DNA from 2 places in the Rhodoferax sp. BAB1 genome. Region 2 is predicted to be linked to the other one. Evidence: predicted binding sites of a transcription regulator. Region 2 holds the regulator's gene; the other holds the start of a gene.
What was found. Region 2 encodes FNR, which switches genes on or off when oxygen is low (the NO sensors DNR and NnrR bind a similar motif). Its sites were predicted from a motif close to TTGATNNNNATCAA; they were not measured.

Region 1 (8,911 bases), 720 kb from region 2:
GCCTTGCAGCTGGCTGGCCCGGGGTTTGGATTGCCCCTTCTCCCAGTGGTAGACGGTTTGCTGAGTGACGTCGAGCAGCTTGCCCATATCTGCAGCGGATAGGCCGAGCTTTTGGCGCAGCGTGGCGAACCCACCGGCACGGAAACGCAGCTGGGGACTTTCAACCGTCTTATCAGTCGCTGCGGCAACGGGCTTGCTCTTGCGCAGCTTGGCGATCAGGCGGTCTTGTTCGGCCAGACGCCGCTTGAGCGCGGCGATGTCGCTTCGGTACTGGGTTGATGCCTTCTTCAGGGCTTGGGTTTCGGTGCGGATCTCTTTGCGGGCGATACGTGAGATTTCTGATTTCAGAAAGCTGGCGAGGTTGACCATAGCGGTTTTGGTTGTTGTAAAGGCCGTGCCATCTTAAAAAGCCTTGGGCATCTCCGTATGCTGAAGACTAGATACGCTTATGCTTCAGAAGTGGTGCTTCAGGCACTTATTCCATCTGATTCAGGAAACACGACCTCAACTACGACACCGGCGCCTGTAGGGTTGGCTTTGATCGTGAGGGTTGCCCCATGTCGTGTGGCAATCTCACTTGCAATGGAAAGTCCGAGGCCGCAGCCATCGTTCGACCGCATTGCTCGCAGGTGTTGATGTCCAGTACGCATCAGGCCGGTTCAACGATTAGTCGTGAATCTTTAAAGAGTTTCACTCAATCTTGCTCTCTAGACGCACGTGCCCGTTGGCGGGGCGATATAGATTTCAGCATCTGCAGCGGACTGATGGTGACCGTCGGCTGCAGCATTGAGATCCAATCCGTCCTTTCCATGGCCTTTAGGACCCGCACCAGAGTCTCGACCGTGGCTCCTTTCCCGCCCTCAAGATTGCGCACCGCTGTACGGGATACACCAGCATCCCGGGCCAGCGCTTCCTGGGATAAGTTCCGTAGCAATCGAGCAGCACGGATTTGCTCACCCAACGTTACTTCGAGCTCGGCCGGCGTAGAGAGATCTTTTGCCATGGGTTGAACAATAGATCGATTTAGGACTTGATGCTATTGGCTTTCTTTAAGACCAATATAGGATATTTTAGGCTTATTGGTCTCTATTAGAACCAAAATTCCAGAACGATAAAAGCGGGCCAGGCGACGTCGATAGGCCATAGCCGCTTGTCTAATATAGTGGACAAATGAGCTCGCATGACTCACTTAGCGTTCTTGACCGCCAATCACTTTTACAGCTTGGTGACCGTCTCAAGCGGTTGCGTAAAGCCCGAGGCTTTGGCACGGTCGAGATGGCCAAACGAGCCGGGGTCTCACGCACGACGCTGACCGCCGTCGAGTCGGGTTGCCTGATCATGCACTAGCTGTTGTAGCCAGAGAAGACGAATGCACCTTCGGAATACTACAGTCTCGATTTCACCGTGTCTGGTCTCTTAGGCTTGGTACCTCTCTCGAGGATCGCCCCAGATATACGCCAACGACGTGCTTTGAGACATTTCCGTTTCCTATTGGTCTCACACCTGCAGACACCTCAAATCAGGAGACGGAGACTGCCGAAGGAGCCACTATTCCTGTTGGACTGCGTCCCTCCATCAAGACTAAAGCTATACGTGTTGCCCGGGCTGCCAATCGCCTTTACGAGCTCCGGGAGCGATGGATTAACCCGCGGGAATGGACCATCGCGGTTCCCGAGGGCGTCCCTATCGGGATGACCGCTTCACCTTATCCCGACAGAATCGTTGATCGCCCAGGACTCTCTGCGGAAGATTCAAAAGAATTGAGTCGGCGTACGATGACAAATCTTTACAACACATTCCCTGACTGGTTGCGATCAGTGCATGAGGAGTTAGATCAAGCAGTCGCGGCATGCTATGGCTTCGAGTATGACCCATCGCATTCCGATGAACACGTCCTAACGGCTTTACTTCGAGAGAATAAATCTCGTAGCTTGTCGTCAAAACGGGGGGGCGATTCGCTTCCGGCGGAAGGAGGGGGACGCAGATTTCGTATGAATTGACAGTCCTTCTTGCGTACAGGGAAAAGTCTTTCATGTTTTAAGAAAAGAAGCCATGAACTAGCCCCTAAGGGCTTGTCCATGGCTTCAAATTGGCAGAAAACCGGCCTAGGTTGACTTGAGAATGTTACTAAACCCGGTTTCCCGGCTCTGTTTCATCCTGAAGTGGCAAGAGTTTCAACTTATCGGTCAAAAGTTTCATCTTTACTGTCAACCCACAGTCTCGCCCGATCAGTGTTTCAGCCGCACTGCCCCACGTAGCCGCAGGCGGTGCAGAAGTCGCAGCCGTCCTTCTTGATGACGGTGGGGTTGCCGCACTCGGGGCAGGGGCGCCCGGCCATGGCGGCGGGTTCCTCGCCTTCGGCGTGTTCGCCCGGGCTCTCCAGCACGCCCATCTCGCGCAGCGGGTAACCCTGCTCGTCCAGCACGCCCAGCATGGCGTAGCGGTGGATGATGAGGCGTGCCAGGTAGGCCACGGTGGAGGGCCAGGTCTGCTGGCGGCGTTCGCCGTGCGGCAGGCCGGGCACGAAGGCCATGAACTGGCCCAGGGGCTCGGCGTAGTTCAGCAGCTTGCGCAGCTTCATGCCGATCCAGGCCGGGTCCACCACGCGCATGTCCAGCGAGAGGATGCGTGCCAGTCCGTCGAGCGCGCGCGGGTAGTTGCCCGAGAAGCCCACGGCGCAGGGCCGCGTGACGCTGCCGCCTTCGGGCGCGGGCAGGGTGACCTCCTTGAGCGTGAGCGTGAAGGCCTCGCCCGTGGCCGGGTTGTCGATGTCCACCGCCCAGGCCAGCGTGCCCGAGGGGCCGGTCAGCGGCTCCTCGCGGCTGAACATGGCGTCCAGCACCGGCGTGGGCGCGGCCTGCGTGCGTTCGCGCCACACGCCCAGCTGCTCGCAGCGCCAGCGGACCACGGCGGCCGTGGCGGCCACCACGCCGGGGAAGAGGCGACGCTCGCCGTGCGGGGGGAAAGGCATTTCGAAGGAGCGCTCTTCCGCCACCGTGGCCAGCGCGTCGAGCTTGAGGCGCAGCCAGGCCGGGTCGTTGGCGCGCAGGTCCATGGACAGGGTCTTGGCCAGCGCGCCCAGGCCGCGCGGCTGCTCGGCGCCGTTGACCCAGACCTCGAAGGGCTGGGGCGGTCCGCCTTCCTCGCCCGGCAGTTCACCCACGAAGAGTGCGAACTCGCCATAGGGGTGGTGCACCATGAAGCTCCAGGCCAGGTTGCCGCCGGGCAGCTCGGGCCGGCCCGGCCAGCGCAGCGAAGACAGCACGGGCGCGGGCAGGCGCTCCAGTGCCAGGCGCCGGTTGGCATCGTCCAGCTGCAGCGGTGCGGCCGTGGGTGTCACGCTGAGCACCGAGCCCAGAACGCTGTTGGGCCGGTAGGTGGCCAGACCCTTGAGCCCGGCTTTCCAGGCCTGCAGGTAGAGGTCCTGGAAATCGGCATAGGGGTAGTCGGCCGGCACGTTGACGGTCTTGGAGATGGCGGTGTCGATGCAGGGTGCCACCGCGGCCACCATGGCTGCGTGGTCCTGCGCGCTCATCTCCAGCGCGGTGACGAAGGCGGGGCTGAGCGGCGCGGCCTCGCCCTTGAGGTGGCGGTACAGGCGCCAGGCGTGGTCCTCCACCGCGTATTCCTTCAGGCTGCCGTCGGGCATGCGCTTCTTGCGCGTGTAGTGCCAGCTGAAGGCTGGCTCGATGCCGTTGCTGGCGTTGTCGGCAAAGGCCAGGCTGATGGTGCCGGTGGGGGCGATGGATAGCAGGTGCGAATTGCGCAGGCCCTGCTTGCGGATCTTGTCCTTCAGTGCGGTGGGCAGGCGCGAGGCAAAGCGCGGGCTGCTCAGGTACAGGTCGGCATTGAACAGCGGGAAGGCACCGCGCTCGCGCGCCAGTTCGCTGGAGGCGTCGTAGGCCGCATCGCGCATGGTCTCCGAGATTCGGCGCGCCATCTCGCGCGCGGGCTGGCTGTCGTAGCGCAGGCCCAGCATCACCAGCGCATCACCCAGGCCGGTAAAGCCCAGGCCCACGCGGCGCTTGTTGCGCATCTCCTGCTCCTGCTGCGGTAGCGGCCAGACGGTCACGTCGAGCACGTTGTCCAGCATGCGCGTGGCGGTACGGCACAGGTCCGCAAAGCCGGTGAAGTCGAAGTGGACCTTGTCGTCGAAGGGGTCGCGCACGAAGCGCGTCAAGTCAATTGAACCGAGGCAGCAGCAACCGTAGGGGGGCAGGGGTTGCTCGGCGCAGTTGTGGACGTACAGGCCATTGGCGTCGAAGGCGTGCAGGTCGGCGATTGTGACGTCAAAGACGGGCTCAGTGCCGTCGTTCTCCAGGGACTCGACGGTGGCGACAAACCGTTCACGGTTCAGTTGCCGTTTGTAGCTGCCCAGCAGCGTGGACAGCCTCTCGGACTTGGCCGTATCGGCAAAGCCGATACGTTCGGCATAGACGGTCAGGTTGTCTCCGCTGATGACGAGTTCATGCGAGGCCTGTTGCGGGTACTCACGCTGGCCGCTCTTGCCGTCGGGCATGAGCGTGATGCCGGCCGGGCGACGTTCACGGTAGAGCGTGCTGTTGATGCCCAGGCGCAACAGCATGCGCTGGGCTGTTTCGAGCAGGGGCAGGTCGGATTGCGACAGGCGCACGCTCACGCCTTTGTCTTGCGTGCCTTGCACAGAGCCGTCGGCATCGAAGAGGCCGCGCAACAAGGCGGCGCAGAATTCGGATGAGCCGGTTTCCATCTGCGGCGTGATGGTCTTGTGCCCGGGCGTGGCGCCCATGGCAAAGGCCAGGTCGCGCAGCGCGGCAGAGGCCATGCGGCATTCGCCCCGGCTCTCGATTGGGCGCTGCCAGCCGCGGAAGTCGGCACGGTGCGGTAGCGTGCTGATCGCCTGGGCGGCGGCGGCCATGATGCCGCTGGCGCTGTGGTTCTCCACGCGGGTGTCGCTGCCCACGACCTTGAGCTCCGGCGCCCAGACCGAGAGCACCGCCTTGGTCGCACCCAGGCGGCCGTCACCAATCAGCAGGCCCAGCAGATAGCCTTCCTGACGGGTGCCATGGCCTTCCCAGCCTTCGAGCGAACGGTGGTTGTTAAGGACGATTTCATCGCCAGGCCTGAGTTCGCCTGCCTTGCACCAGTCGCTGTGCGTCTGGTAGCGGGTGCGCTGGGTCACCTTGCGCACCGGGTGATCTGCTGTCAGGCGCAGCGTGTGGCCCTCGCTCGTGCGCAGTTGCAAAACGGGCTTGGTGCCGGTTGCAAAAAAACCGGCGGACTCGGACCGATAGGGCTTGCCGTCCACGATGGCATCGAAGGGCGTGCCTATCAGTTCGCGCACCTGCCGCGCACCTTGCGACGTCATCACCCAGGTGTCGTCCGTCACGCACGGGTTGGTGCTGGCGATGCTCTCGCAGTACGAGAGGTTGTTGTCGCGGTTGATGGTGTCGACGAAAAGCACGCCGGGTTCGGCGTGGTCGTAGGTGGAGCGCATCACCTGTTCCCACAGATCGCGCGCGCGGATCTTGCGGTAGATCCACAGGCTGCGTTCGCGCTCGAAGTAGGCGCCGGCCTCTTTCTGTGCCATGCCGGCCTCGGCGCGGTGCACCAGTTCGAACTCACCGTCGTTCACCACGGCCTGCATGAAGGCATCCGTCACGCCCACCGAGATGTTGAAGTTCTTCAGGTCGCCGCTGTCCTTGGCGTGGATGAACTCCTCGATGTCCGGGTGGTCGCAGCGCAGCACGCCCATCTGCGCGCCGCGCCGGCTGCCGGCGGATTCCACCGTCTCGCAGGAGCGGTCGTACACGCGCATGTAACTCACCGGGCCCGAAGCGCTGCTCTGCGTGCTGCCCACCCAGGCGCCGCGCGGGCGGATGCGCGAGAAGTCGTAGCCCACGCCGCCGCCGCGGCGCATGGTCTCGGCCGCCTCCATCAGCGCCACGTAGATGCCGGGGTGGCCCTCGTCGTCGTGCGAGATCGAGTCGCCCACCGGCTGCACGAAGCAGTTGATCAGCGTGGCCGTCAGGTCGGTGCCCGCGGCGGACTGGATGCGCCCGGCCGGCAGAAAGCCCTGCTGCAGCGCGTGCAGGAAGCGCCCCTCCCAGTGCTGGCGTTGTTCGGGCGCCTCCACCTGGGCCAGGGCGTGCGCTACGCGCTGGTTCACCTGCAGGATGCTTTGCTCATCGCCCTTGGCGTACTTTTCCAGCAGCACTTCCTCGCTGATGCTTTGCGGGGCCAGGGCCTGGAGGGCCGGTGTCGGGTGCGTTGTGTCGCTCATGAGAAATCTCTCCATGTCTGTTTGGACAGGATGCTAGGAGGAGTGCCGGCACGCGGGTTTGACCTGTCACAAACCCTGGTCTCATGCAGGCAAGGCGTTGTTTCGAGGGGAACGCACTTGCCAGTGTGGCATGGTCTTGAGGAAAATCAAGCCATGACCATTGCCACTTTTGATGACCTGCTGGCCGCCGCGCGCCAGCAACGCGAGCCGCAGCGCCTGCTCTTCGTTTTTGCCACCGCCGAGCTGCCGGCCGACAGCACACCCGAACAGGCCGCGCGTTTTGAGGCGGGTCAAGGCGGCGCGCTGGCGCCGCTGATGTGCGTGGACAAGACACCGCAGGAACTCGTATCTTTTGCGGCACTGGCCGAGGAGGCGCAGCAGTTCGGCCAGACCTGGGCCCTGGTGTTCGTGGCGGCCATGGCCGATGGCCAGGACGCCGAGGCCCCTCTGCAGCGCATGGTGGAAGACGTCAAGCGCGGGTCTATCGGCAACTACCTGCCGTTCAATACGCGGGGCGAGCCGGTGCGGCTGGGGTGAGCCAGCCTTGCCCCTGACATCAATCGGAAGACGATCAGCATGGAAACACCACGACTCAGGGTCGGCCGGCCCATCACCCCCGAGGAATTCGAGCTGCTGGAAGACGAGCAGCTCTTGCGTCTGCTGCCGCGAGCCTACCGTGAATACTTCCCGGGCAAGGATTTCTGCGCTGACGGTTTTTTCTACCTGCACGATGGCACGGCCTGGAGTTTCTACAAGGGTGGTTTTGTCGATGAATGAATCCGCGGCGCCCGCATGCCACGGGCGCCATGGATGACGAACCGGAGGATCACGATGTCAGCCGGAGACTGGAAACAGCTGTACGCCGCCGCGCAGTCGGGGGATCTGCTACTGGTGCGGTATCACATCAGCGCGGGCGTGAACCCCAATTACCAGCACCCTGAAGTCCTGTGCACGCCGCTGGTGGCCAGCCTGATCCAGGGCCACGACGACGTTGCGCTGTACCTGCTGGAGCAGGGGGCCGATCCGCAGCTGCGCTCCGAGTTCGATGACCTCACCCCGCTGCAGGCGGCCCGCCAGTACGGGCGCGTAGCGCTGCTGCCCAGGCTGCTGGCGCTGGGCGCGCGGGAGACGCGCCAGCCCTTCTGGCGGCGCTGGCTGCCGGTCTGAGCCGGGAACATCACCCGCCCTGAACCATCCTTCCGACTTTCAAGGACCCATCACACCATGTCTCGTCTGCTGCTGCCCCTGTTCTTCGCCAGCGCCCTGCTGCTCGGCGCCTGCGCCGGCCCGACCCCGGGCCAGGGTGCGGCGCAAACCACCTTGCCCCTGCACCGCGCCTGGGTCGAGGGCCGCCAGGTGGAGTACGTGACCACCGACATCTCGGACGCCACCATGGCCAGGCAGGAGGGCGTCAACTACGTGCCGCGCCTGGCCCAGGCCATCCCCGCGCAGGGGCGGCCCTCGCTGGTGGAGCGAGTCTACAAGTTCGTGAATGGCGAGCAGATCACGGTGTTCCAGTCCGCGCCCCTGCCCACGGGCGGGGCCAATGCCGACCGCAGCTACAGCCCCTTGTGGCGCATGGTGCTGGTGCGCTGGCTCAGGCCGGGGGCCGTGCGCGAACTGCGTTCCGAAGAAGAGGTGTTGGCGGCGCAGGAGCGCGGGGACCTTGCCCTGGAAGTGACTGACATCGTGGTCAACTGTCCCATCACGCGTTCGGTGGACGGCCTGGCGCTCAAGGGCGTGCGCTGAGCCTGTACACCCTGGGGTGTTACCCGTGCCTGGCCTGGTCGAAACCGGCGCGGCCCGTTCGTCGTACAGTCTGAGTGATGTCTGAAGGACCTGCCATGAGTACCAACACCGTCCGCCTGCACCGCGTGCTGCGCGCCCCGCCGGAGCGCGTCTATCGCGCCTTCCTGGACCCCGACGCCATGGCCAAGTGGCTGCCGCCGCACGGCTTCACCGGGCGGGTGCACGAGATCGACGCGCGGGTGGGCGGGCGTTACCGCATGTCCTTCACCAACCTCGGCAATGGCCAGCGGCACAGCTTTGGCGGCGAGTATCTGGAGCTGGTGCCGAACGAGCGCATCGTCAACACCGACCGTTTCGATGACCCGGGCTGGCCCGGCGAGATGCGCACCACGGTGACGCTGCGCGCCGTGCCCAGCGGCACCGAGCTCACCGCCGTGCAGGAGGGCATCCCGGCGGCCATCCCGGTGGACGGCTGCTACGTGGGCTGGGGCCAGTCGCTGGAGTTGCTGGCGCTGCTGGTCGAAGCCGAGATCCCTGACGAAGGAAACCCTGATGACACCCCATGATTTCAACCAGCGTGCCGCGGCCATGCTGCCCGGCCACCTGGGCATCGTCATCACCCGCGCGGAGCCGGGCGAGGTGCACGCGGAGATGCGGGTGCGCCATGAGCTGATGGCGCCCAACGGTTTCCTGCATGCCGGCAGCATCGTGACGCTGGCCGACACCAGCGCGGGCTGCGGCGCCCTGGCCAGCCTGCCCGAAGGGGCCAACGGCTTCACCACCATCGAGCTCAAGTCCAACCACCTGGGCACGGTGCGCGACGGGGTGGTGCAAAGCGTGGCCAAGGCCGTGCACCTGGGCCGCACCACGCAGGTGTGGGATGCCACGGTGACGCACCGC
Region 2 (19,332 bases):
GGGTCGACGCCGTGGTCACCTTCGTGCGCGGCCACCGGCTCACACGCCTGTACTGTCGCCCGCTGGGCGACTGGCAAGCCCTGCTAGGCCAACTCGGTTTCAGCGTGGAGACCATCCCCATGCACCAGGGCACACCCTTCGCCAACATCCTGCTGGTGGCCCGGCTGGCGCCGCCCGCGGGCGGTGCGGAAAGACACTGAATGGCCACCCTGCCCCTGCCGGTGGCCACCGATCACCCCGCCTACGCCGGCCACTTCCCCGGCCACCCCATCCTGCCGGGGGTGGTCCTGCTCGACCGGGCGCAGCGCGCCGTCGAGCAGGCTTGCGGCATCGTCGTCACCGGCATCGCCATGGCCAAGTTCCTCAGCCCCGCCCTGCCCGGCGATGCCCTGGCGCTGGACTACGAGCCCGGCGCCTCTGCGGTGCGCTTCGAGATCCGCTGCGGTGAACGGCGCATCGCCAGCGGCCGCTTCACGCTGAGCACGGCCAGCCCGGTATGACATCCCCGTCCCCCCGCAGCACCGCCGAGACCGATACGCCGGCCTGGCTGCAGCGCAAGGAGCGCGGCAGCCTCGCCATGCTGCGCTTCATGACCTGGCTGTCGCTGACGCTGGGGCGCCGCCTGACCCGGCCCATCGTCTACGGCATCGCGCTCTATTTCCTGCTGGCCGTGCCTGCCGCGCGCGCGGCCTCGCGTGGCTACCTGTTGCGTGTGCTGGGCCGTCCCGCCGGCTGGCGCGACATGTACCGCCACATCCTGGCCTTTGCCAGCACCATCCATGACCGCGTCTACCTGCTCAACGACCGGCATGAACTGTTCGACATCCGCGTTTTTGGTGAAGAACTGTTGCCGGCGCCCGAGGACGCCTCGGGCGGCCTGCTGATCTTCGGTGCGCACCTGGGCAGCTTCGAGGTGTTGCGCGCGCTGGCCCGCAAGAACGCCAGGCACAAGGTCTGCGCCGCGATGTACCCGCAGAACGCCCGCCTGCTCAACAGCATGCTGGCCCGGGTCAACGCCCAGGTCGTGCTGGACATCATTCCCCTGGGCCGGCTCGACGCCATCTTCACGCTCAACGAGCGGGTCCAGGCCGGCGCCTGGGTGGCCCTGCTGGCCGACCGCGCCGTAGGGCCGGACACGCATCTGCAGGTGCCCCTGTTCGGCGAACCGGCCCCTTTTCCGCTGGGACCGTTCCGGCTGGCTGCCATCGTGCGCCGTCCGGTGTATTTCATGACGGGCCTGTACCGCGGTGGCAACCGTTACGACATCCACTTCGAGCGCCTCGCCGATTTCAGCCAGACATCCCCGGCCGACCGGGAGGCAACGCTGCGCACCGCCATCGGGCGTTATGCCCAGCTGATCGAGTTGCATTGCCGCCAGGCACCGTATAACTGGTTCAATTTTTATGACTTCTGGAAAGAGCCCAGCCGTGCGCCCCGCTGAAATCCGCCTGCGTCGTGGCCTGCTGGTGCTGCTGGGCACTGTGCTGCTGGCCGGCACCTCCGTCAGCCAGGCTGCGGAATGGCAGTTGGGCGAGCTGATGCAGCTGCTGGCCCAGACGAAAAACGGCCAGGCCCGTTTTGTCGAGCGCAAGTACATCGCCATGCTGGACAGGCCGGTGGAGTCCTCGGGTGAACTGTCCTTCACCGCGCCGGACCGCATGGAGATGCGCACGCTCAAGCCGAAAAAGCAGGCCATGCTGCTGGACGGCAACCGCCTCACCCTGGAGCAGGACGGCCGTCAGAAGACCGTGAGCCTGCAGTCCTACCCCGAGGTGGCGGCCTTCGTCGAAGGCATACGCGGCACCCTGGTGGGCGACCGCCAGGCCCTCGAGAAAGTCTACAAGGTGCACCTGATCGGCACCCCGGCCCGCTGGCAGCTCATGCTGGTGCCGCGCGATGCCGGCATGGGCCGCATCATCAGCCGCATCCGCATCGGGGGCAGCCAGGGCGAGGTGACGCAGGTGGCCTATGACCACGCTGATGGCGACCGCTCCGAAATGCAGATCACCCCGGTGACCCGGCCATGAGCTTCTGGCGCCGTCACCTGCCCACCCTGCTCTGGCTGGTCACCCTGCTGGCCTGCGCGATCGTGATCGCCCGCACGACCTTCGTGGCCGATCTCTCGGCCTTCATGCCGCGCGCGCCCAGCGAACGCCAGCAGATGCTGATGGACCAGTTCAAGGACGGCATCATTGCGCGCCTGATCGTGGTCGGCATCGAAGGTGGCGACGCCACCGAGCGGGCCCGGCTGTCGAAGGCGCTTTCCGCGGCCCTGCGCCAGCAGCCGGATTTCATCGGCGTGCAGAACGGCAGCGCCACCGACCTGGCGCTGGACCGCGCCTACGTTTTCGACAACCGCTACCTGCTCAGCCCCGCCGTGGACGCGACACGCTACACGGAAGACGGCCTGCGGCGCGCCATCGGCGCCACGGTGGACGACCTCTCGGGCAGCGCCGGCATGCTGCTCAAGCAGCTGCTGCCGCGCGACCCGACCGGCGAGACCCGGGAACTGCTGGCCCAGTTCGAGGGCAGCGAACAGCCGCCCAGCACCGAAGGCGTCTGGTCCACCCGCGACGGCGCGCGCGCCCTGCTGCTGCTGCAGACCCGGGCCGAAGGCTCGGACATCGATGCACAGGCCCGCACACTCGAGACGGTGCGCAGCGCCTTTGCCGCCATCCCGGATCGCCAGGCCGACACCCGGCTGCTGATGACGGGCACCAGCGTGTTCTCGGTGTCCTCCCGCGCCCTGATAGAAAGCGAAGTGCACCGCCTCGCCTTCGCCAGCCTGGTGCTGGTCGTCGGCCTGCTGCTGCTGGTCTACCGCTCCATCCTGCTGCTGGGCCTGAGCCTGCTGCCCATGCTGACCGGCACATTGGCGGGCATCACGGCGGTGAGCCTGGGTTTCGGGCAGGTGCACGGCATCACGCTGGGTTTTGGCACCACGATGATCGGCGAGGCGGTCGACTACGCCATCTATCTTTTTGTGCAACGACCGGCCACACCCCAGCAGGCACGCCTGTTCTGGCGCACGCTCTGGCTGGGCCTGCTGACCTCGATCGCGGGTTTCCTGGCGCTGCTGGGCTCGGGTTTCCCGGGCCTGGCGCAACTCGGGCTGTATTCCACCGTGGGCCTGGTGGCTGCCGTGCTGGTCACGCGCTTTGTGCTGCCCCGGCTCATGCCACAACACCTGCCAGCGCCGGACCTGCCGCGCACCGGCGACCTGCTGCTGGGCCTGCTGCGGCAGGCACCGCGGCTGCGCTGGCTGCTGCTGGCGCTGATGCTGGGCATGCTGCTGGTGGTGGGCCTGCATACGGACCGCATCTGGAACCGCAGCATCTCCGCGCTCAATCCGGTGACCCAGGCCGACCAGCAGCTGCACGAGGAACTGCGTCGCGACCTGGGCGCCTCGGACCTGCGTTACCTGGCCGTACTGACAGCGGCGAACCCCGAACAGGCCCTGCAGCAGGCCGAGCGCGCCGGCAGCGTGCTGCAGGCCCTGAGCCGGGACGGCGTGCTCGCCGGCTACAGCTCACCGGCCCAGGTGCTGCCCAGCCTGTCCAGCCAGCAGGCCCGCCAGGCCGCGCTGCCGGAACCCGCGCCCTTGCGCCAGCGCCTGGAGGCTGCACTGAAGGACCTCCCCCTGCGGCCCGAGCGCCTGCAAGGTTTCCTGGCCGATGTGGAAAACAGCCGAACCCGGCCCCTGCTCACGCGCAACGATCTGGACGGCACCGCCTCGGCCCTGCTGTACGACTCGCTGCTGATCCCGCGCGGGCGCGACGTCCTGCTGCTGATGCCGCTGCGTGCACGTAGCGTTGATGCGGTGGAGCAGGACATCGCCATCGAGCGCGTCGATGCGGCCTTGAAAGCCGGCGGCGTGGCCAACATCACCGTGATCGACCTGCTGGCCGAGACCAACGCCCTGTTCGACAGCTATTTGCAGGAAGCCCTGGTGTTTTCCGGCCTGGGCTGCCTGGCCATCCTGGCCCTGCTGCTGCTGACGCTGCGCTCCGTCAAGCGCGCGCTGCGCGTGGCCCTGCCGCTGGTCTGCGCCGTGGTCTGCGTGACCGGCACCCTGCTGCTGGGCGGCACCTCGCTGACCATCCTGCACCTGGTCGGCCTGCTGCTGGTGGTGGCGATCGGTTCGAACTACGCCCTGTTCTTCGACAGCGCGAACACCGGCCACAGCGCGCAGGAACAACGCCAGACCACCCTCTCCCTGGTGACGGCCAACCTCACCATCGTGACCAGCTTCGGCATGCTGGCCCTGTCCAGCGTCCCGGTGCTGGCCATCCTGGGCACGACCGTGGGCCTGGGCACGGTGCTGGCCCTGGTGTTTTCAGCGGTGCTGGCCCGCCCGCAGCCCGGCACGGAACAGGCCCGCCCGGTAAAATCGCCTGCCTGATCCCGGCTCTCCCGCCCCTCCCCTGTCCCCCATGCCGTCGCCGCTCCACCTCTCCGCCTACACCATGACCAGCGCCCTGGGCGCCGGACTCGCACCGACGCTGGAGGCCCTGCGCCAGCAGCGCAGCGGCGTGCGGTCCACGCGCTGGGAAACGGTGGACCTCGACACCTGCCTGGGCGAGGTGCAGGGCCTGGACGACTTCAGGCTGCGCGAGGACCTGGCCGCTTTCGACTGCCGCAACAACCGCCTGGCCCAGTGGGGCCTGGAACAGGACGATTTCGTCCTGGCCGTGCGCGAGGCCATGCAGCGCCACGGCGCGGAGCGCATCGGCGTGTTCCTGGGCACCAGCACCTCGGGCATCCTGAGTTCCGAGCTGGCCTATCGCCAGCGCGATGCGGCCACCGGCGCCTTCACCGTGCCGCTGGACTACCAGCACACGCACAACAGCTACTCGGTGGCCGATTTCGTGCGCTCCTATTTCGGCCTCACGGGACCGGCCTTTGTCGTCTCGACCGCCTGCTCGTCGAGCGCCAAGGTCTTCGGCAACGCGCAGCGTCTGATGGACTGCGGCCTGATCGATGCGGCCATCGTCGGCGGGGTCGACTCGCTCTGCCTGACCACCCTCTACGGCTTCAACTCCCTGCAACTGGTCTCGGCCCGGCCCTGCCGCCCCTTTGACGCCGGGCGCGACGGCATCTCCATCGGCGAGGCCGCCGCCTTTGCCCTGGTCGAGCGGACCGAGCGGGCAGCGCCCGGTGCCATCGTCATGAGCGGTATCGGTGAATCCAGCGATGCGCACCACATGTCTTCTCCCCACCCCGAAGGCCTGGGCGCACGCGCGGCCATGCAGCAGGCGCTGGCCATGGCCGGCCTGCAGCCTTCGCAGATCGACTACATCAACCTGCACGGCACGGCCACGCCCAGCAACGACGCGGCCGAAGACAAGGCCGTGAGTGCCATGTTCGGCACGGCCACCCCCAGCAGCTCCACCAAGGGCCACACCGGCCACACGCTCGGCGCGGCCGGTGGCATCGAAGCGGTCATCTGCGCGCTGGCCCTGCAACACGGCCTGGCCCCGGGCGGTTGCGGCACCGAGACGCTGGACCCGAAGCTGCAGTCCCGCTACCTGCTGAGCAATCTGGAACAGCCCCTGCGCCATGTCCTGAGCAACTCCTTCGGTTTTGGCGGCAGCAACTGCAGCATGGTGCTGTCGAGGGTCGAGGCATGAGCGTCGCACGGCCGCCAGCAGACGCTCGCACCGCAGTCCGCCAGGACGAAGGTATTCAAATGAGTCAGCTGCAAGTGCACGTGCAGGGCGTCGGGGTCTACGGCCCCGGCCTGTCCGGCTGGCAGCAGGCCGCCGAGGTGCTGGCCGGGCGCATGCCCTTCGGCATGACGCCCATCAGCCTGCCGCCCGCAGAGGCCCTGCCGCCGGCCGAGCGCCGGCGTGCCGGCGTGTCGATCAAACTGGCCTTCGCCGCGGGTTTCGACGCCATCCGCCAGGCCGGGGCCGACCCGGCCCGCCTGCGCTCGGTCTTCACCTCGACCGGCGGCGACTGCGACAACTGCCACGCCATCCTGGAAACCCTGGCCTCGGCCGACCGGGCGGTCTCGCCCACGCGTTTCCACAACTCGGTGCACAACGCCCCCTCGGGCTACTGGGGCATCGCCACGGCCTGCCGGGCCACGTCCACCAGCCTGTGCGCCTACGACGGCTCCTTTGCCGCCGGCCTGCTGGAAGCCGCCTCCCAGGTCGTGAGTGCAGGCGAGGCCTGCCTGCTGCTGGCCTACGACAGCCCCTACCCCGATCCCCTGGGCCAGGTGCGCGGCATCCCCTACCCCTTCGGCGTGGGCCTGGTGCTCAGCCCCGCTCCGGTAGCCGCCCACGCGGCCACGCTGCGCCTGAGCCTGGGCCGCCAGGAACCCAGCCGCCTGCCGGATCCCGCGCTGGAAGCCATGCGGCACAGCGTCCCTGCGGCGCGTTGCCTGCCCTTGCTGCAGCACCTGGCGCAAGGCCGTAGCGGCCGGGTGAGCCTGGACTACCTCGACGGGATGGCCCTTGATGTCGACATCCGGTACGCTGCCTGACCACGCCTGGATCGCGGCGCGCATCCCGCACCAGGGCAGCATGTGCCTGCTCGATGCAGTGCTGCAGTGGGATGCCGGGCACATCGTCTGCCGTGCCAGCAGCCACACCCGGGCCGACCACCCGCTGCGCGCGCACGGCAGCCTGGGCATGGCCAACGGCATCGAGTACGCGGCCCAGGCCATGGCCGTGCACGGCGCCCTGCTGGCCGGCAGCGACCGCGCGCCAGCCGCCGGTTTCCTGGCCAGCGTGCGCGACGTGCAGTGGCATGCTCCGCGACTCGACACGCTGCCGCCCGAACTGCACGTGCTGGCCCAGCGGCTCTCGGGCGACGGCAACACCCTGCTCTACAGCTTCCGCCTCGAAGCGGCGGGCGCCACCGTGCTGAGCGGTCGCGCCAGCGTCATGCTCGACGCCAGCCTGGCCTGATCCCTTTCCACCCGCACTGGACACCGCATGAAACACGCACTCGTCACCGGCGGCAGCGGCGCCATCGGCGCGGCCATCTGCCGCAAGCTGGCGGCCGACGGCCTGCACGTCATCATCCACGCCAACCGCAATGCGGCCGCCGCCGAACAGCTGCGCGCCGACATCGTGGCCGCGGGCGGATCGGCCAGCACCGTCACCTTCGATGTGGCCGACGAGGCGGCAACGCGCGCGGCACTCGAACCCCTCGTGGCGCAGCAGCCCATCCAGGTGCTGGTCAACAACGCCGGCATGCACGATGACGCGGTCTTCCCCGGCATGAGCAGCGCGCAGTGGCACCGCGTGATCGACGTCTCGCTCAACAGCTTCTTCCACGTCACCCAGCCATTGACGATGCCCATGATCCGCACGCGCTGGGGCCGCATCATCACGATCACCTCCATTGCCGGCATCACCGGCAACCGCGGGCAGACCAATTACGCGGCGGCCAAGAGCGGCCTGCACGCGGCCAGCAAGTCGCTGGCACAGGAGCTGGCCAGCCGCGGCATCACGGTCAACGCGGTCGCGCCCGGCATCATCACGTCGGACATGAGCAAGGACGCCTTCGACGCCGAATCGATCAAGCAGCTGGTGCCCATGAAACGCGCCGGACGCCCCGAGGAAGTGGCCGCCCTGGTCAGTTTCCTGGCCTCGGAGCCCGCGGCCTACATCACCGGTCAGGTGATCTCGGTCAACGGCGGGATGATCTAGGCCCTGAACCCGCCGAAGCAGCGCCGATAGCCGGCCAGGGCCAGCCAGGCGCCGACCGCCCCCAGCAGCACCCCGCCCAGCACATCGAGCAGCACGTGCTGCTTGGTTGCCAGCGTCGAATAGACGATGAGCAGACACCAGCCCCAGTTGAGCCGATGCCAGCCCCGGCCGGCCTCCACGCCCCGCAGTTGCGCGTGCAACCAGATCGCCGAATACACCGCAATGGCCACGTGCAGCGAGGGACAGGCATTGCCCGCCATGTCCACGCCCTCCAGGAGGGCCAGACTGGCGCCCGGCGGTCGCTCAAAGGGCGGGATGGCCGTGGGCCAGAGGTAGAAACAGAGCAGGCCCAGCCCACAGACTGCGGCCACGGCCACACCGTAGTAGATCAGCGGACGCAGGCCTGGCGTGATGGCTGGCGGCAGGCCCGTATAGAACCAGAGCGAAAGATAGGGAATCCAGGCCCACCACTGCATGGGGATGGCCGTGTCCAGCCAGCTCAGCGGCATGGTGGTCACCTGCGCATGCGGATAACGCAGCAGGAAAAAATAGGCGATGAAAAATACCCAGATGAAAACCGTGATGCCTGACGCCTTGAGCCACCACAGACGCCAGAACAAGCGGTTCAATTCGCGCGCCGGGGACTGTCGGGAAAGAGGCATGGTCAATAATCGCTGTCTTCTGGGCAATGGTACCAACTCTGTCTATGCAATCGCGACGATCCGGCAACCCGCTGTGGCGACTCTACGAAGTTTTTGTGATGGTTTTCGGGCTCGGCCTGCTCGCGGTGATATGCCTGCTGTCGATCCCGCTGTTCCTGCTGCTCTTCATCACGCTGCCGCGCCGCTGGCACCGCGCGGTTTCACGCCGCATCATCCGTTTCGGCTTCCGGGCCTATCTCTGGACCCTGCACTGGGTCTGCCAGATCCGAACCGATCTGCGTGAACTGGATGGCCTGCAGGACGAAGGGCCGCTGATCATCATCGCCAACCACCCCTCCCTGCTCGACGCGGTCATGCTGCTGAGCTGCTCGTCCAAGGCCACCTGCGTGCTCAAGGCCAGCCTGCTGCACAACCCCCTCTATGGCGTGGGCGCGCGCATGGCCAGGTACGTCAGCAACGAAGACCCGCGCCGCATGATCGAAGGCGCCTGCCGTGAACTGGCGCATGGCGCCCATTTCATCCTGTTCCCGGAAGGCGGACGCAGCCGCGAGTTCCCCATCAGCGGCCTCTCCAGCGCCTGCATTCTGATGTCGAAGAAAAGCCAGGTGCCCATGCAGGCGGTCATCCTCGAGTTTTCCACGCCTTATCTGGGCAAGCACTGGGGCCTGTTCACCCCGCCTGTCCTGCCCCTCACCATCCGGGCCCGCCTGGGCCGGCGCTTCGAGCCGCCGGCGGTCACGGCCCAGGCGCTGAGCGAGCTGGACAGCTATTTCCGCAGCGAACTGCCGCCGAAAGACTGAAGCCCGCAGCTCAGGCGCTGCGCTGGACGAGGCCGGCCAGGCCTTCCAGAACCGCCTGGCGCGGGGAGTTGATCACCAGGATCTCGATCTGGGCCGCTTCCTCGCCGCCCACGCTGAGCAGGGCCGACACCGCCGCTGCCGTTTCCGACATGGGCCGCGTGCGCACATCCACCAGGACGGTTTCACGCGGCAACACCGGGCGCTTGAAGCTGCATTTGCGGATACCGGCCAGCAAACCCAGGTAATCGCCTTCCAGGCGACGCGCCGCCGGGGAGCCCGCCCGCATGCCGGCACCGGCCACCTGAGCCACCAGCTCGACCAGCATCACGCCGGGTACCAGCGGCAGGCCGGGAAAGTGGCCACGCAGGATGGCACCATCCTCAGACCAGCGCGCGCTGGCCTGGAAATGATCATGGTCCAGCACCGTGAGGGCCTCGATCAGCTGCATATCGCCCCGGTGCGGCAGCAGGCGGTAGACGCCCGCCGCATCGAGTTCGATCGGGTAGTTGAGCGTTTCGCTCATGCGTACTGGCGTGCGATCAGCGAGACATTGCTGCCGCCGAAGGCGAAGGAGTTCGACATCACGGCCCCCAGGGTCTGGCCGTGGCGCGCCTGCCGCGGCACGTAGTCCAGGGTGCAACGCGGATCGGGGTTCTCCAGAAAAGCCGTCGGCGGAATGATGCCGCTTTGCATGGCCAGCAGGCTGATGGCGAATTCCGTGGCGCCAGCCGCGCCGATCAGGTGCCCGTGCTGGGACTTGGTGGAGCTGACCGGCAGGCGGTCGGCATGGTCGCCAAACACCTGGCGTATGGTCTCGCTCTCCACCACATCGCCGGCATCGGTGGCCGTGCCATGGGCATTCAGGTAATGGATGGCAGCCGGTCCCATGCCCGCCTCGTCCAGCGCCATGCGGATGGCGCGGTACTGGCCTTCGCTGGAGGGCAGGGTCAGGTGCTGGGCATCGCTGCTGCTGCCATAACCGCAGATCTCGCCGTAGATCGTCGCTCCGCGCCGCAGCGCGGACTCCGCCGTCTCCAGCACCAGGGCGGCGGCGCCCTCGCCCAGCACAAAACCGCTGCGCTGTGTGTCGAAAGGCCGGCAACTGGCCGCAGGATCGGCGGCATGGGGCTTGGCCATCACGCGCAGCGCATTCCAGGCCATGAAGACACCCGGCACATTCATGGCTTCGGCGCCGACGGCGACAATGGCATCGGCATAACCGTGGCGGATGGTGCGACAGGCCTCGCCCACGGCCATGGCCGAGGAGGAACAGGCCACGCTGTAGGTATGGGTGGGCCCGCGAAACTGGTGGGCCATCGAGATGGCGGCCGTGGCGGCGTTGGGCATGAGCCGCGGCACCGACAGGGGGTGCATCACCGTCGGGTTGCGGCCGGCCTGCAACTGCTCGTGCATGCGGGTGTAGAGGGCCTCGCCGGTGGTGGCGCCGCCCAGACCGATGCCGGCAAACACGCCCACGCGCTCGGGCTTGATATCCCATTCAGACGCCCGGGCGTCAGCCAGGGCTTCGCGACTGGCCAGCAGGGCGAACTGCGTGGCGCGGTCCAGGCCAGCCTCGTTGCGGTCGAGTTGCTGTGCAAAGGCGGGATCGACATCGGCCGAGAGGGCCTGCGGCAGCCAGCGGGTGATCTCCGGCGTGGCCGGCCGGATGGCGCTGTGGCCCTGGATCAGGCGCTCGAAACTGCTGGTGCGCGTCAGGCCCAGCGGGTTCAGCAGGCCGATGCCGGTGACGACAACACGCGGCGCGGTGCGGACAGCAGACATGGGCCGTAGTCAGCGCGACGCGTCGATCACTCAGGCCTTGGAGACCGGCACCGGGATCTGGCCCTGGTTGGCCGCCCGGATGGTGGCTTCCATGTCGGCCACCATCTCGTCGAAACTCATGCTGCTGTAGCGCGCGGGATCTTCGACCTGGAAGCCATAGAGGTCCTCGACCTCGAACAGCATTTCGACCACCCCCAGGGAATCCAGGCCCAGATCGGCCACCTGGAGCCCGGGCTGGTCGAACACGGCCGGGGCCACGTTGAACTGTTGGATGACGAAGTCTTTGATGATCTGACGCAGCATATGGGCTCGATGTCCTCGTGGGCTCCCGCGGTCTGCGGGCAGCAGACACCCCAGGGAATATTCTTGTCGGGGCCGACCAGCAGTCCCGCCTCGGAGTGCAAATTGTACCCAGATAGGCGCGGGTCCAGCCCGGCCGAGAGGCCTGCGCCAGGGGGTGGTGCTCAGCCGGAGCGGCCCCGGAAACGGCGAGCCAGCAGCAGCGGCAGACGCAGCACAAAACCCAGCATGAGACGCGTGTGCATCCAGGTCAGCAGGACGTTGTCGCGCAGGTACTTGAAGTGCGAGACACCGCCCTCCCCGGCCTGCAGGTACTTGACCGGCGCATCGAGATTGACCGGCCAGATGCCGGCCCAGCACAGGCGCACTGCCGCTTCGATGTCGAAGTCGAAACGGCGCATCCAGCGCTGCCCGCGCATGATCTGCAGCAGCGGCGAGACCGGGTAGACGCGAAAGCCGTAGAGCGAGTCGCCGATGCCCATCCACAGCGTCTCCAGGTTGGCCCAGGCATTCGAGACCTTGCGTCCCTGCACACGCAGCGCCGGGGCGCTGGCGTCGAACACCGGCTTGCCCAGGATCATGCAGGCCGGCTGCGCCTGTGAAGCCTGCATGAAGGCCGGGATCAGCCAGGCCGGATGCTGACCATCGGAGTCCATGGTCAGCACGTGGGTGTAGCCGGCGGCCTCGGCCTGCACCAGCCCGTGCAGCACGGCGGCACCCTTGCCCTGGTTCTGTGCCAGCACCATGACCTTCAGGTTCGGCTCGCTGCGGGCCAGGGCCTGCAGCTGCTCACCCGTGCCATCCGTACTGCCGTCCACCACCACCCACACCGGGGCCCACTGGCCCAAGGCCTCGCGCACGGTCTCCAGCACCTTGGGGCCGGCGTTGTAGGTGGGGATCAGGACGAGATGGGTGCGCGAAGGCGCGGCGCCGGAGGGACGTGACATGGGGCTGGATTATGGCAAACGACCATGACAGACCGGGCAGCCCGCCGCGACATCAGCCGGCCGGCGTGACACACCACGGTGCGGTGTCATGCACCAGGCCCATCCACAGCGCCCAGGCCGAACTCGCGGCCAGTGCGAGGCCAGCCAGGCGCACCCCCCAGTCGCCCGAGCCGCTGCCACGCAGGCGCAGCCAGAGCCAGGGGCCCGCCAGCATGGAGACCGCCGTGCCCGTGGCAAACAGGGCCATGACTGCCGCACCCTCGACAGCGCTGCCCGTCATGGCCGCCACCAGCAGCGCCGAGTACAGGAGGCCGCAGGGCAGCAGGGCCCACAGCATGCCCACCACCATCGGGGCACCGCGCCCGCGGCCGGCGGCCAGTGCACGGGCGCCGTTCCAGAGCCGGCGCGCGGCGCTCTCCAGCCAGACCGGCTGCTGCGCGCGGACCAGCAGCAACAGGCCCAACGCGAGGGCCGCCACGTGAAAGAGGGTCCAGACCGGGCGCAGCGCGGCCGACTGGATGGTGAGCCAGCCCAGGCCCTGGATGGAGGCGGCAGCCAGGCCGCCGAGCAGGGCGTAGCCGGCCACGCGACCGAGCTGGAACACCCACAGGGCCTCGTTGCGCCGCGCCCCCGCCGCCTGGCCGATGCCGGCGCAGGCCGCGCCGCACATGGCGATGCAATGGGGGCCACCAGCCAGGCCCATGAGCAGGGCCGTAACGGCCAGGGAAGTCTGCATGGATCGAGTGTAGTGCCGGCTCGGCCGGCCCGCTCAGATGATCTTGGAGAAGCGCGCCCGGTTGCGGTCGGCCTGCAGGTAGCGGTCGAAAGCCATGGCCACGGCGCGCACGAAGTACCAGCCCGTGGCGCTGACCTGGATGCCGCTGTCATCCAGCGTCACCAGGCCCTGCTCGGCCAGTTCATGCATGGCCTCGAGCTCGGGGGCGAAGTAGGACTTGAAGTCGATCAGGTAGGCCAGGTTGACCGATTCGAACAAGACCTCTCCCTGGCACATCAGCGCCATGATGACGGCACGGCGCACGAGATCATCGCGCGAGAGCGCCAGGCCGCGCACCACCGCAAAGCGGCCGTGGTCGATGGCGTCGTAGTACTCCTCCAGCGTCTTGGCGTTCTGGCTGTAGGTGGCGCCGATGCGGCCGATGGACGAGACGCCCAGGCCGATCAGGTCACAGTCGGGCTGGGTGCTGTAACCCTGGAAATTGCGGTGCAGCCGGCCCTGGCGCTTGGCCACGGCCAGGGCATCGTTGGGCAGGGCGAAGTGATCCATGCCCACGTAGACATAACCCGCCCCCATGAAACGCGCCATGGCATCGGTCAGCATGGCCACCTTGCCCGCCGCGCCCGGCAACTCGGCGATGGCGATGCGGCGCTGCGGCTTGAAGCGCTCGGGCAGGTGGGCATAGGCGTACAGGGCGATGCGGTCCGGCCGCAGTTCGTTGACCTGCTGGATCGTGCGGGCGAAGGATTCCGGCGTCTGCTGCGGCAGGCCGTAGATCAGGTCCACGTTGACCGAGTCGAAGCCGCGCTCGCGCGCGGCCTGCACCAGGGCAAAGACCTGCTCGGCCGGCTGCACGCGGTGCACCGCCTTCTGCACGGCCGGGTCGAAATCCTGCACTCCGAAACTCAGACGGTTGAAGCCCAGCTCCGCCAGGGTGTCCAGGCGCCTGGCATCGATGGTGCGCGGGTCGACCTCGATCGAGTATTCGCCGCCTGGCGCCAGGTTGAAGCTGCGCCTGAGCATGGCCATGAGTTCGCGCAACTCGGCGTCGCTCAGGAAGGTCGGGGTGCCGCCGCCCAGGTGCAGCTGGGTGACGGTCTGGCCCACGCCCAATTGGGCCGTGTGCAGGTCCACCTCGCGGCCCAGGTAACGCAGGTACTCGGCCGCGCGGTCATGGTGTTTGGTGATGATCTTGTTACAGGCGCAGTAGTAACACAGCGACTCGCAAAAAGGAATGTGCACGTACAGCGAAAGCGGCAGCACCAGCGCCGCGGCGCCGGAGCGGCGCTGTTGCAGGGCGCGCACGTAGTCGTCGGCACCGAATGCCTCGACAAAACGGTCCGCCGTCGGATAGGAGGTGTAGCGCGGTCCGGCCACGTCGTGGCGACGCAGCAGTTCGGCAGAGACGGGCTCGACGGTAGCGACATTCATGGATGCCACTGTGCCGGGAATGGGCAAAATTCATCTTGATGTGCATCAAATGCTGCTAAGGTAGCGGCTGCAAGTCCGAACCTGCTCCAGGGAGCCACGATGTCCGATGTCAAAATACAGAGCATGAATCCGCAAACGATCAAAGTTGCCTGCTCCAACTGCAACCTGCGCGAGCTCTGCATGCCCATGGGCCTGAGCAACGATGAAATCGACCGCCTCGACGCCATGGTGGCCAACCGCCGCAAGATCAAGCGCGGCACCGCCCTCTTCCGCAACGGCGAGAAATTCAACTCGCTCTACGCCATCCGGACCGGCTTTTTCAAGACCTGCGTCGCCTCGGAAGACGGGCGCGACCAGGTGACCGGCTTCCAGATGGCCGGCGAGATCATCGGCCTGGACGGCATCGTCAACGACCACCATACCTGCGATGCCGTGGCGCTGGAGGATGCCGAGGTCTGCGTCATGCCCTTCGACCGCATCGAGGACCTGTCGCGCGAGATCAATGGCCTGCAGCGCCATGTGCACAAGATCATGAGCCGCGAGATCGTGCGCGAGCACGGCGTCATGCTGCTGCTGGGCAGCATGCGCGCCGAGGAACGGCTGGCGGCCTTCCTGCTGAACCTGGTGCAGCGCCTGCACGCGCGGGGGTTCTCGCAGTCCGAGCTGATCCTGCGCATGACACGGGAGGAAATCGGCAGCTACCTGGGTCTGAAACTCGAGACCGTCAGCCGCACTTTCTCAAAGTTCGTGGAAGACGGTATCGTCGAGGTCAAGCAGCGCCATGTGCGCATCCTCGACACCGAAGCCCTGACCCGTCTGGTCAACCACCAGACCGAGTGCCACTGAGGCCGCACGGTCCCCGCTCCTTCAGCAGCAGCCTTCCTGTTTGGGGCAGCCCTCGGGCCGCTCGTCCTGCGGCAGCGGGCACTGGTTGAGCTCGAAGGGCGACATGGCCAGCAGCGTCGTGAGCGCGCTGGACAGCATGGTGATGCCCCAGAAGACGAAGAAGGCAATGGTGTAGATGCCCTGGCGCGACAGCTCGACCGGCTGGCCGAACCAGTGCAGGTCATGCGGATCGACCATGGCGAACACCAGCATTTCCAGCAGCCCGGCGACCAGAAAGGCCGGCCAGGCAATCCACATGAACTTTTGCAGTTTCATCGTGCCCTCCTCATGTGAGCGCCTTCAAGGCTTGGTGACCGCTGGCGGTGTGCCGGTGGCCGCGTGGTTGCGTGCCTGCACGGCCGGCGCCAGGCTGGCCGGATCGGTGGCCAGCGTCTTGTTGATCTCGATGCCCTGGCGGTAATAGTCCGGGCTGAGCACGGGGTCGGGGCGGCTCACGGCCAGGTAGAGCGTGATGAAACCGGCGATCACCACGATGACCGGGCCGGCCAGCACCAGCCAGACATGGCCAAACTTCCACCAGGGTTCGGGTGGTGTCGTGCGGCTTTGATCGTTCATGCGCTTGGCTCCTCAACGGGGTACCAGGAACACCGACTTCTCGCGCAATTTCGCCGAGCTGTCGCGTGCCGTGATCTCGAAATGAATGGGGTGGGTACCGGCCGCCGCCGCCTCGTAGGGCAGCTGCAGGCGCACCGCGACCCAGCGTGACTGCGTGGAGTCGACCACGACCTCTTCCTCGGAGGCCAGCGCCAGGCCCGGCAGGCCGCTGACCGTCAGGCGGTAGTGCTGGTCGGATTCGGTGGCGTTCATGATCTGCAGGCGGTAGACGTTCTCGATCATGCCACCGGCCACGATGCGCGCCATCACGCCGCGGTCGCGCACCACGTCCACCTTGAAGGGCGTGCGCATCGCCAGGCTCACCAGCATGGCGATGCAGACCCCGGCCAGGATGGAGGTGTAGACCAGCACCCGCGGACGGAACACGTGTTTCCAGGTCTCGGCCTGCGTCCACTTGTTCTTGATGGCGTTCTGCGTCGAGTACTTGACCAGGCCACGTGCGTAGCCCATCTTGTCCATCACGGTGTCACAGACGTCGGCGCAGGCGCCGCAGCCTATGCACTCGTACTGCAGTCCCTTGCGGATGTCGATACCGGTCGGGCAGACCTGCACGCACAGGCTGCAGTCGACACAGGCGCCCAGCTGGAGCGCGGCCGGGTCGGCCTTGCGCGAGCGCGCGCCACGGGGTTCGCCACGTTCCGTGTCGTAGCTGACAATCAGCGTGTCCTTGTCGAACATGGCGCTCTGGAAACGCGCATACGGACACATGTACTTGCAGACCTGCTCGCGCATGAAACCGGCATTGCCGTAGGTGGCAAAGCCGTAGAAGATCACCCAGAACACCTCCCAGGACCCCATGCGCGACTGGAGGAACTCCTGGCCCAGTTCGTGGATGGGCGTGAAGTAGCCGACGAAGGTGAAACCGGTCCACAGCGCCACGGCCAGCCAGACCAGGTGCTTGCCGCCCTTGCGCGCGATCTTGTTCAGGGACCACGGAGCGGCGTCAAGCCGCATGCGGGCCGAGCGGTCGCCTTCGATGCGGTGCTCGATCCAGAGGAAGATTTCGGTATAGACCGTCTGCGGGCAGGCGTAGCCGCACCACAGGCGCCCGGCCACCGCCGTGAACAGGAACAGGGCGAGCGCCGAGATGACCAGCAGGCCGGTCAGGTAGATGAAGTCCTGCGGGTACAGGACCAGGCCGAAGATGTAGAAGCGCCGCGCCCCCAGGTCGAACAGCACCGCCTGGCGCTGGCCCCACTCCAGCCAGGGCAGGCCGTAGAACACCAGCTGGGTCAGCCACACAAAAACCCAGCGCCAGCGGCTGAAGAGGCCACTGACGCTGCGGGGATAGATTTTCTTGTGGGCCTCGTAGAGCGAGACCAACTCCGCATCCTCCGCGATGGCGGCCGCATCCGGCGCCTGCGCGGTGATGGGGATGACCTTGCGGCCAGCGCTATCAGGATCGCTCAAATCAACTCCCCGGCCCTTACTGGGCCGCTACTTTCGTGCCGCCCGAGCGGCTCCAGACATAGGCGGACAGCACATGGATCTGGGCGGCGCTCAGCTTGCCCTCCTGGGCCGGCATCTGGTTGACCTTGCCGTTGTTGACGATGCTGATGATGGCGTTTTCGCCCCAGCCGTGCAGCCAGGTGTCGTCCGTCAGATTGGGGGCGCCCAGGGCCACGTTGCCCTTGCCGTCCATGCCATGGCAGGCGGCACAGGCACCGAACTTGGCCTTGCCCAGCGAGGCGCGCAGCGTGTCATGCGGGCTGTTGGACAGGCTCAGCACGTAGTGGGCCACGTTCTTGACGTCGTCCGGGGTGCCCACGGCCGCGCCCATGGGCGGCATATTGCCGACGCGCCCCTTGGTGATGGACTCCTTGATCTGCTCGGGTGCGCCGCCATACAGCCAGTCGCCGTCGCTCAGGTTGGGGAAACCCTTGCTGCCGCGTGCATCGGAACCGTGGCATTGCGAGCAGTTGTTCATGAACACGCGCTCGCCGATGGCCATGGCCTGCGGATCACGCGCCATGTCCTGCACGCTCATGGCAGCAAAACGGGCATACAGGGGGGCGACTTCCTTCTCGCCCTTGGCCATCTCGGCCTCGTACTGGCCCAGCTGGCTCCAGCCCAGCTTGCCCGGGCTGCTGCCCAGACCCGGGTACATGGCCAGGTAGATCAGGCTGAAGACCACGGTGATGATGAAAAGCCAGACCCACCAGCGTGGCAGGGGGTTGTTCATCTCGCGCAGGTCGCCGTCCCAGACGTGGCCGGTGGTGTTGTCGTTGGCGGTCATGGCCTTGGCCTTGCCGCTGACCCAGAGCAGCACCAGGCAGGCAATGATGCCCACGATGGTGACCGCCGTGACGAAAACCGACCAGAAGTTGCTTGTGAAATCACTCATTTTTCTTCCTTTGACGGCGCGTTAATCCTGCTCGAAGGGCAGCTGGGCCGCCTTTTCGAAATCAGCCGCGTTGCGGCTTGACCAGGCCCACAGCACGATGCCGATGAAGCAGATCAGGCCTGCGACGGTCACGGCGGAACGAAGGGTGTTGACGTCCATGATGGGGTCTCCGTCTTATTTGAGGGCCGTGCCCAGGACCTGCAGGTAGGCGATCACGGCGTCCATTTCGGACTTGCCCTTGACCTCCTCGCCCGCCTTGGCGATCTGCTCGTCGGTGTACGGCACGCCCACGGTGCGCAACGCCTTCATGTGGCGCGGCATGGAGGCCGCATCGACCATGTTGGCGGCCAGCCAGGGGTAGGCCGGCATGTTCGATTCGGGCACGAGGTCACGCGGATTGACCAGGTGCAGGCGATGCCATTCGTCGCTGTACTTGCCGCCCACGCGCGCCAGGTCCGGACCGGTGCGCTTGCTGCCCCACTGGAAGGGGTGGTCGTAGACCGACTCGCCTGCCACCGAGTAGTGGCCGTAACGCAGGGTCTCGGCGCGGAAGGGACGGATCATCTGCGAATGGCAGTTGTAACAGCCCTCGCGCACATAGACGTCGCGCCCGGCCAGCTGCAGCGCGGTGTAGGGCTGGATGCCCTTGATCGGCTCGGTGGTGGACTTCTGGAAGAACAGCGGGACGATCTCGACCAGACCGCCGACCAGCAGCACCAGCAGGATGAGCACGATCATCAGGAAGTTGTTGGTCTCGATCTTCTCGTGCGAGATGCCGCCGGATTTGGTGTTGTTAGCCATGGTGTGTTCCTTCTCAGGCGTGGGCGGCGGCGGCCGGGATGGTGACCTGGGTCGCACGGCCGGCGGTGGCGGTCTTGATCACGTTCCACAGCATCAGGCACATGCCGCCCAGGTAGAGCAGGCCGCCCAGCAGACGCAGCACGTAGAACGGGAAGGTGGCCTTGACCGACTCGACAAAGGTGTAGGTCAGGGTGCCGTCGGGGTTGATGGCGCGCCACATCAGGCCCTGCATCACGCCGGCAATCCACATGGCCGCGATGTAGATCACGATGCCGATGGTGGCGGTCCAGAAGTGGACCTCGATCGCTTTCACGCTGTACATCTGCTTCTGGCCGAACAGGCGC

Region 1: the regulator FNR is predicted to act here: its motif matches at 6,399-6,412, upstream of HTY51_RS02980 (ribonucleotide reductase subunit alpha).

Annotation. Positions count from the first base shown of each region.
Region 1 is NZ_CP054424.1:605,108-614,018, forward strand. Features, by position in the region: gene HTY51_RS02960 (DNA-binding transcriptional regulator) at 1-369, opposite strand, end outside; gene HTY51_RS02965 (helix-turn-helix transcriptional regulator) at 695-1,003, opposite strand; partial or broken gene HTY51_RS02970 (helix-turn-helix transcriptional regulator) at 1,171-1,329, shown strand; gene HTY51_RS18830 (type IIL restriction-modification enzyme MmeI) at 1,329-2,000, shown strand; gene HTY51_RS02975 (LAGLIDADG family homing endonuclease) at 2,237-6,262, opposite strand; gene HTY51_RS02980 (ribonucleotide reductase subunit alpha) at 6,416-6,799, shown strand; gene HTY51_RS02985 (hypothetical protein) at 6,839-7,039, shown strand; gene HTY51_RS02990 (ankyrin repeat domain-containing protein) at 7,094-7,429, shown strand; gene HTY51_RS02995 (hypothetical protein) at 7,487-8,011, shown strand; gene HTY51_RS03000 (SRPBCC family protein) at 8,107-8,577, shown strand; gene HTY51_RS03005 (PaaI family thioesterase) at 8,564-8,911, shown strand, end outside.
Region 2 is NZ_CP054424.1:1,315,187-1,334,518, reverse strand. Features, by position in the region: gene HTY51_RS06490 (bifunctional 2-polyprenyl-6-hydroxyphenol methylase/3-demethylubiquinol 3-O-methyltransferase UbiG) at 1-200, shown strand, start outside; gene HTY51_RS06485 (3-hydroxyacyl-ACP dehydratase FabZ family protein) at 201-500, shown strand; gene HTY51_RS06480 (acyl-CoA synthetase) at 497-1,441, shown strand; gene HTY51_RS06475 (outer membrane lipoprotein carrier protein LolA) at 1,428-2,027, shown strand; gene HTY51_RS06470 (MMPL family transporter) at 2,024-4,402, shown strand; gene HTY51_RS06465 (beta-ketoacyl-[acyl-carrier-protein] synthase family protein) at 4,434-5,630, shown strand; gene HTY51_RS06460 (beta-ketoacyl synthase chain length factor) at 5,690-6,490, shown strand; gene HTY51_RS06455 (3-hydroxylacyl-ACP dehydratase) at 6,465-6,917, shown strand; gene fabG (3-oxoacyl-ACP reductase FabG) at 6,945-7,664, shown strand; gene HTY51_RS06445 (phosphatase PAP2 family protein) at 7,661-8,284, opposite strand; gene HTY51_RS06440 (1-acyl-sn-glycerol-3-phosphate acyltransferase) at 8,425-9,126, shown strand; gene HTY51_RS06435 (3-hydroxyacyl-ACP dehydratase FabZ family protein) at 9,137-9,649, opposite strand; gene HTY51_RS06430 (beta-ketoacyl synthase) at 9,646-10,908, opposite strand; gene HTY51_RS06425 (acyl carrier protein) at 10,939-11,211, opposite strand; gene HTY51_RS06420 (glycosyltransferase family 2 protein) at 11,373-12,155, opposite strand; gene HTY51_RS06415 (sulfite exporter TauE/SafE family protein) at 12,208-12,891, opposite strand; gene hemN (oxygen-independent coproporphyrinogen III oxidase) at 12,925-14,322, opposite strand; gene fnr (fumarate/nitrate reduction transcriptional regulator Fnr) at 14,446-15,168, shown strand; gene HTY51_RS06400 (hypothetical protein) at 15,190-15,483, opposite strand; gene HTY51_RS06395 (FixH family protein) at 15,508-15,783, opposite strand; gene ccoG (cytochrome c oxidase accessory protein CcoG) at 15,796-17,253, opposite strand; gene ccoP (cytochrome-c oxidase, cbb3-type subunit III) at 17,270-18,187, opposite strand; gene HTY51_RS06380 (CcoQ/FixQ family Cbb3-type cytochrome c oxidase assembly chaperone) at 18,209-18,346, opposite strand; gene ccoO (cytochrome-c oxidase, cbb3-type subunit II) at 18,362-18,988, opposite strand; gene ccoN (cytochrome-c oxidase, cbb3-type subunit I) at 19,002-19,332, opposite strand, start outside.